3 regions of the Colwellia sp. BRX10-9 genome follow, and region 3 is predicted to be linked to each of the others. Evidence: predicted binding sites of a transcription regulator. Region 3 holds the regulator's gene; each other region holds the start of a gene.
What was found. Region 3 encodes sigma-54, which starts transcription at its own class of promoters, with help from an activator protein. Its sites were predicted from a motif close to GTTGGCACGNNNNTNGNNT; they were not measured.
Positions count from the first base shown of each region.

Region 1: a site for sigma-54 is predicted at 1,362-1,380, ahead of H4J69_RS15130 (flagella assembly protein FlgT). Genes of this name have one in related genera too.
Region 2: a site for sigma-54 is predicted at 1,072-1,090, ahead of flgF (flagellar basal-body rod protein FlgF). Genes of this name have one in related genera too.

Region 1 is NZ_JACGVV010000029.1:12,614-14,894, forward strand. Features, by position in the region: gene H4J69_RS15115 (TonB-dependent receptor) at 1-47, shown strand, start outside; gene H4J69_RS15120 (LPP20 family lipoprotein) at 65-532, opposite strand; gene H4J69_RS15125 (FlgO family outer membrane protein) at 572-1,228, opposite strand; gene H4J69_RS15130 (flagella assembly protein FlgT) at 1,424-2,281, shown strand, end outside.
Region 2 is NZ_JACGVV010000004.1:102,438-104,718, reverse strand. Features, by position in the region: gene flgG (flagellar basal-body rod protein FlgG) at 1-265, opposite strand, end outside; gene flgF (flagellar basal-body rod protein FlgF) at 294-1,037, opposite strand; gene flgE (flagellar hook protein FlgE) at 1,369-2,281, opposite strand, start outside.
Region 3 is NZ_JACGVV010000005.1:165,756-168,036, reverse strand. Features, by position in the region: gene lptB (LPS export ABC transporter ATP-binding protein) at 1-449, shown strand, start outside; gene H4J69_RS05035 (RNA polymerase factor sigma-54) at 529-2,037, shown strand; gene hpf (ribosome hibernation promoting factor) at 2,061-2,281, shown strand, end outside.

The DNA.
Region 1 (2,281 bases), on a different contig from region 3:
GTTTTAACGGCGCATATTTTTATGCAAGTCTGCAGTATGATTTTTAAGGGTGTGCTGTTAACACTTAATAATAGGTAACCGCTTTAATTTCACGTTTGGGTGAAGAAGCTAAATAAATATTATAAACATCTTCAAAGTCTAAACTTAACTCTGTGGTGTAACTGTCGCCAACAGGATAGCTTTTAATCACTTTAGCTGCGCGGATGACACCTTGAACTGACGCTGACACTTCATTTTTACCCATTATCAGTTGTGACATGGTCATTTCACCATTTATCTTTTGCCCATAAACTTGTTCTGCAAGTTCTGCATAAGCGGCAAGCTTTGAGGCATTAATCGCCATCAACATACGCTGCGTTTCATGTTGTGAGTTTTGCAAACTTATCGGCGCTTGGCCAATAGCATGTAACACAGGGAAGGTTTCAGGCTTAACACTTTGCCATTGTACGTGTTTGTCATAAACACTAGAACAGCTGGCAAGTAACAAAGCTAAACTACCAGCGGTTAATATATTAAGAATAATTTTTTTCATCATAAATACCAAAAGTTAGTCCTACATCAATATAAAAAACTAATTAACAATTTTAATTGAACGTTCGTCTTCTGCTAACATAACGCTGTTTCGAATGATTAATCCATCTTTTATCCGAACACTTTCATCTTGATTAATCTGTTCACCAATTACCCAGCTTGGAATAAAAGATTGTGCCGTGGCAACAACAACACGTGATTGCATACCAATCATCCGAGCATTAATCATCACACCATTTTCTTGTTCCATCATGGTACCGGTTACAACATAGTCAATAATCTGCCGCTCTGGCAGCTCTTTCCAGTCGCGACTAAAAACATAATCACCTTGAGCAGTGACACGAATATGTCCCGTCGTTTTAAAATCAATAACAACTAAACCATGGCGCTGTAATTCATGAACAAAGTTCTCTGATATTTGATTACCCAGCCAATTAGTTGACTCAAGGTTTTCTAATTCGACAAAAGAAGCTACCGCGATAGGTGTTTTAGGGTTTACAAAAGAGCTGCTTTCAAGCATCTGATAAGTAAGCCCTTTAACAACATCTGCTATCGCATGTCGAGGTAGATTGAAACTGTCAATTTCACCTCGTACTTCTTGCTTTGATTTATAAAAATTATCTTCATCACTCATCATATTCATTGATGAACACGACATCAACGTTGGAATAAATAATGGAATAAGCCACTTTTTCATTGAGCTCCCCTTGATCGCTCTGAAAGCGAATAATCAGTTTTGCAGTAATATCGATAAACGACATCAAATAGTTTCTAATATAAATAAAGCACAAATCGCGCCAATCTATAAAGTTACTTGCGTATTAAAATAAGTGGGCATAGAAACTGCATATTCGACAGTAGATATTAAACCTTTTTTACTGACGGACTTCATATGCGCTTATTTATATCAGCTCTACTTTTATTTTTTATCACTCATTCTGCTGATGCCCAGTGGTATGAAGCTCAGGGAAAGTCAGTAATAATGCAGGGCAATGCCGAACGAGCAAAAACATTAGCCATAGAGAATGCATTAAAAAAAGCCTTACTCGTTGCCGGAGCTTCCGTATCGAGTGTGCAAAAAACGGTTAACGGATTATTGACACAAAATGAAATAAATATTCGCGCCAGCGGTACCGTAAACTCTTTTGAGCTGGTTGATGAAAATTATGAGGGCAATTTGGTCACCGTAACCATTCGTGCTGACATCTTCCCACAAAGTAAACAGTGCTTCTCTTCTGATTATCGAAAGTCTTTATTAATTACCCGTAGTAACTTAATGCATAGAGAGCAAGCGAGTATCGGTAAAATTTATGCTCTTGATAATAAATTGATGGCTAAACTTGCTTATAAAATTAACAACCAAGGTATTTATCTAGACACCCGATTGTTATTAAAAGAGAAGTCTCAGTTCTCAAGATTAAATAACAGCTTACAAGTTGAAGCAATAAAAAATCTCACCATGTCGTTAGCTAATATCAGCGATACTCAGTATGTCATGTATTCTGAAATTAATGACATTAGCTTTGCACAAGCCTCAACCAACGGTTGGCAGTTCTGGCAAGAAGATGTTTTTAACCGTCAGTTTAGTGTCAGCCTATATATTTACAACGGTACTAATGGTGAATCTGTCTTCACTAAGCAGTACCGTAGTTCTGCCCCATGGGAATTTGGCAAACGTCAGCAAGTTGATGTTCATAGCGAAGTATTCTGGCAAAGCCAATACGGAATGGCCATTGAAAAAGTGTTAGGG
Region 2 (2,281 bases), on a different contig from region 3:
TAGTTTGCATATCACCTTGGGTATGAATTTTTTGCGTAGCCACCACTTTTGTACCCGCGCCAAGCATTAAGCCTGAAGGCATCTCTGTATCTTGTGCAGAGCGACCACCTGGCTGATTAATCGTTTGATAGAGTAAATCTTCAAATACGGCACGACTTTTCTTAAAACCTATGGTACTGGCGTTAGCTAAATTATTAGAAATTACCGCAATATCTTTTGTTTGCGCATCTAACCCTGTTTTACTTATCCATAATGCTGGGTTCATAAATCACCTCAAAAATTATTTATTTAAATTAGAAAGCACGTAATAAAGATGCTGAACTTGCATCAACTTCTTCGGCTGTTTTCATGAGTTTTAATTGCATTTCAAACTGACGTTGCAAAGAAATCATCGCAGTCATCTCCCCAATAGGGTTTACGTTACTTGCTTCAAGCATGCCATTTTCGACTTTGACATTGACGTCAGCATTCTCATTTAGTCCATCTTTTCGACGAAACAAGCCATCAGCACCTTTTGCTAACTCTTGCACCCTCGGGTTAACCATTTTTAGACGACCCACTTCTTCTTGAAGAGAACTAGGTGCTCCTTCAGGCTGAACCATGATGGTGCCATCTTTACTGATATGAATATTATTGACTGGTAGAGGTATAAATATCGGGCCAGTATCTCCTAAGACAAGCTCGCCTTTAGAGGTTTCTAAAGCACCTTCTTCGTTGAGTCTAAATTGGCCATCACGTGTATAACCTTCAGTACCATTTTCAGCTTGAACAGCAAACCAACCCGGCCCTTGAATGGCAAGATCTAAATCTCGAGAAGTTTGCATCAAAGAACCACTGTCAAAGTTTTGGCTGGCATTTTCTGTCATGGCAAACACACGAGAAGGCAGGCCTTCGCCAAAAGCTTGCATTGAACGCGCCTGTGCTAAATCGGCTTTAAAACCCGTAGTCTTAGCGTTAGCAAGGTTGTTAGCATTAACGGCAAGCGAATGCATATTTTGTTTCGCACCGCTCATTGCGATATAAAGCATTTTGTCCATAACAGATCTCTAAAATTGTATCTTACAATGAGAAATGCAATAACAGTGCCAGAAGAAATAGAACAGGAAAAGGAAGATGGAAAAATAATCGTTTTATCGTCAACGAAAAGGAACCGACTGAGGTTTTGAAAGAAAGGTGGTTTGATAAAGACCATCCGCTGCTCGGGCATTGACACATAAAGAAGTATTAATGCGATGAAGAAATGGATGCCTAAGAATAGCTATGTTTCGCTCTACATCTATACCGTTCATCCTGAACATAAAAAGAGATAAAACATTTTACGTTTTATCTCTTTTATTTATCATAGACTAGATTATTTTAAAGATTTATTTATCGAATCTGTAGAATAGTTTGGTTTAGCTGGTTATCAACTTCTAGTGCACGAGAGTTAGCCTGAAAATTTCGTTGTGCTGAAATTAAGTCGATTAATTCTGTGGTTAAGTTAACGTTTGATTGCTCTAATGCCGATGAATTAATAGTACCAAAAGTACCTGAACCCGCCTCACCAGCCAATGCTTCACCGGAACTAATACTTTCTTTCCATGAAGTATTACCAATTTGCGTTAAGCCCTGTTCATTGGCAAAGTTTACTAAAGCAATGCGTGATAATGGTTCTGAGGTACCATTACTGTAAGTCGCTCGAATTAAACCATCACTACCAATATCTATACCGGTTAATCGACCAACCGCTAAGCCATCTTGCTCAAGCGAAGTCACTTCAAAGTTTGAAGCAAACTGCGTAGGTTCATTTGGATTAGGGCCAAGAGGGTCTAGATTAAAATTAATTTTCACGGTTTGAGTTGGATCAGCACCATTGGCTAATATTGTCGCTCCAAGTGCCACGGTAATAGCACCACCGTCACCTGGCATAGGTAATTGTGCAACAAAATCACCTGAAGAATCAAAGTACATACGCATGCCAGTAACACCGCCACTTGCTGATAACGGACCTGAACTACCGCCACCTTGTGGATTTGTTATTGGCGTTCCTGGAGCTGCCGTTGGATCTGGATCTGTCTGTCCACCTGGATCAGCTAAATCTACCGGTATGCCATCAACGCCAGCAAACATCATCCACTCGTTAGCATCAGACGAAGGATTATCTTTAATAAAGTAATAAGTCATTATATGACTATCACCTAATGAATCAAAAATAGTCACTGAAGTTGAATGGTTAAAAGTCAAAGGATCATCGGGATCAAAGTTACCTGGCGCACTACTAATGAAAGAATCACCCGCAGGT
Region 3 (2,281 bases):
TCAGTGTTTACGACAATATTATGGCTATTTTACAAACACGAAAAGAATTATCAGATGCTGAACGTGAAGAGAAATTAGAACATCTTGTTGAAGAATTCAACATAGGTCATATCAAAGATAATTTAGGCATGAGCTTATCTGGTGGTGAACGCCGCCGAGTAGAAATTGCTCGCGCATTAGCTGCTGAACCAAAATTTATTTTATTAGATGAACCTTTTGCTGGTGTTGACCCAATTTCAGTAGGTGATATTAAAAAAATTATTCTACACTTAAAAGAACGTGGCATTGGTGTGTTGATCACTGATCACAATGTACGTGAAACTCTCGATGTATGTGAACATGCGTATATTGTTAGTCATGGTGAACTTATTGCAGAAGGTACTGCAGATCAAATTCTTGCAAATCAACACGTAAGAGATGTATACCTTGGTGAACAATTCACGCTATAGTAGTCAGTAAATGAATAGTATCTTCGTATGAAAAAAACGAAAATATCCCATTAAAAATAATAGGAAGTTAATGACCTAAATGCGCCCTACTCTACAACTCCGCATAGGACAACAATTAACCATGACGCCACAATTGCAGCAAGCAATCAAATTGCTGCAACTGTCTACGTTAGAGCTTCAACAAGAAATTCAGGAAGCCTTAGAAAGTAATCCATTATTAGAAATGGATGAGTCTTCAAATAATCCCGAAGATAAAAGTACTGACAACCTTGAAGAAGCTCACACTGCCGGTACTGGTGATGTTAAAGAAGCCCCTGCTTCTGATGGTAGCGAAGACGCTACGCCTACCATTGATGAAATCACCACCACTGAAGCCATGGACAAGAACGATATCCCTGAAGAATTAAACATGGATACCACTTGGGATGATAACTACACGGCCGGTGCAGCAAGTTCAAGCTCAGGCCCAGCTTCAGAAGATTATACTTACCAAGGCGAGACTCAAGACTCCATTCAAGATCATTTGCGCTGGCAAATGGAATTAAGCCCTTTTACCGAAACAGACCGCGCTATAGCGACAGCAATTATTGATGCTGTTGATGACGCCGGTTACTTAACGGTATCTAGTGAAGACATTTTAGAAAGTGTTGCCATTGAAGGAGTAGAGCTTGATGAAATTGAGGTGGTACTAAAACGTATTAACCTCTTTGATCCTGTCGGTGTCGCTGCTCGTTCTATTTCAGAATGTTTAATCATTCAACTTAATCAATTTGACCCCGCTACACCTTGGTTAGCAGAAAGTAAGTTAGTTTTGCGTGACCATATTAATCTGCTGGGTAGCCGAGACTATCGTACATTAATGCGTAAAACTCGACTAAAAGAAGAGCAACTGCGCGAAGTGGTGCGTCTTATTCAATCACTTGACCCTAGACCCGGCGATAGTGTGATGAAGAGTGACGATCAGTATGTTATTCCTGATGTTTCTGTTGAAAAGAAAAATGGCCGTTGGGTGGTTGAATTAAATCCTGATACTGCGCCAAAACTTTCGGTGAATCAGCAATATGCTTCGATGTCACGTTCGATGAAGTCGACAGCTGACACACAATTTATTCGCTCAAATTTACAAGAAGCTAAATGGTTTATTAAAAGCTTAGAAAGCCGTAATGATACCTTATTAAAAGTGTCAAACTGTATTGTGCAACGTCAAATTGGCTTTTTTGAACATGGTAATGAAGCCATGCGTCCAATGGTTTTAAATGATATTGCCGAAGCTGTCGATATGCATGAATCAACCATTTCACGAGTGACGACACAAAAGTACATGCATACGCCACGTGGAATTTTCGAACTGAAGTTTTTCTTCTCAAGCCATGTTGGCACCGAAAGCGGTGGCGAATGCTCATCAACAGCTATTCGTGCATTAATCAAAAAATTTGTTGCTGCCGAAATCCCAGCAAAACCACTTAGTGATAGTAAAATGGCTGATTTATTAGCCGATCAAGGGATAAATGTAGCTCGACGCACCATAGCAAAATATCGAGAGTCACTTTCTATTCCACCTTCTAACCAACGAAAAAGTTTACTTTAACGAAAAGATGAGGAATTAAGCTTATGCAAATTAATCTTTCTGGCCACCATGTTGACATTACCGAAGCTTTACGAGAAAACGTCACGACTAAGATGGCAAAATTAAGCCGACATTTTGATCATATCAATAATGTTCATGTTGTTCTCACCGTTGAAAAATCAAATCAAATTGCTGAAGCGACTGTTCACGTTAGTGGCTCTGATTTACATGCAAAAGCTGAAAATGCTGACATGTATGCCTCTAT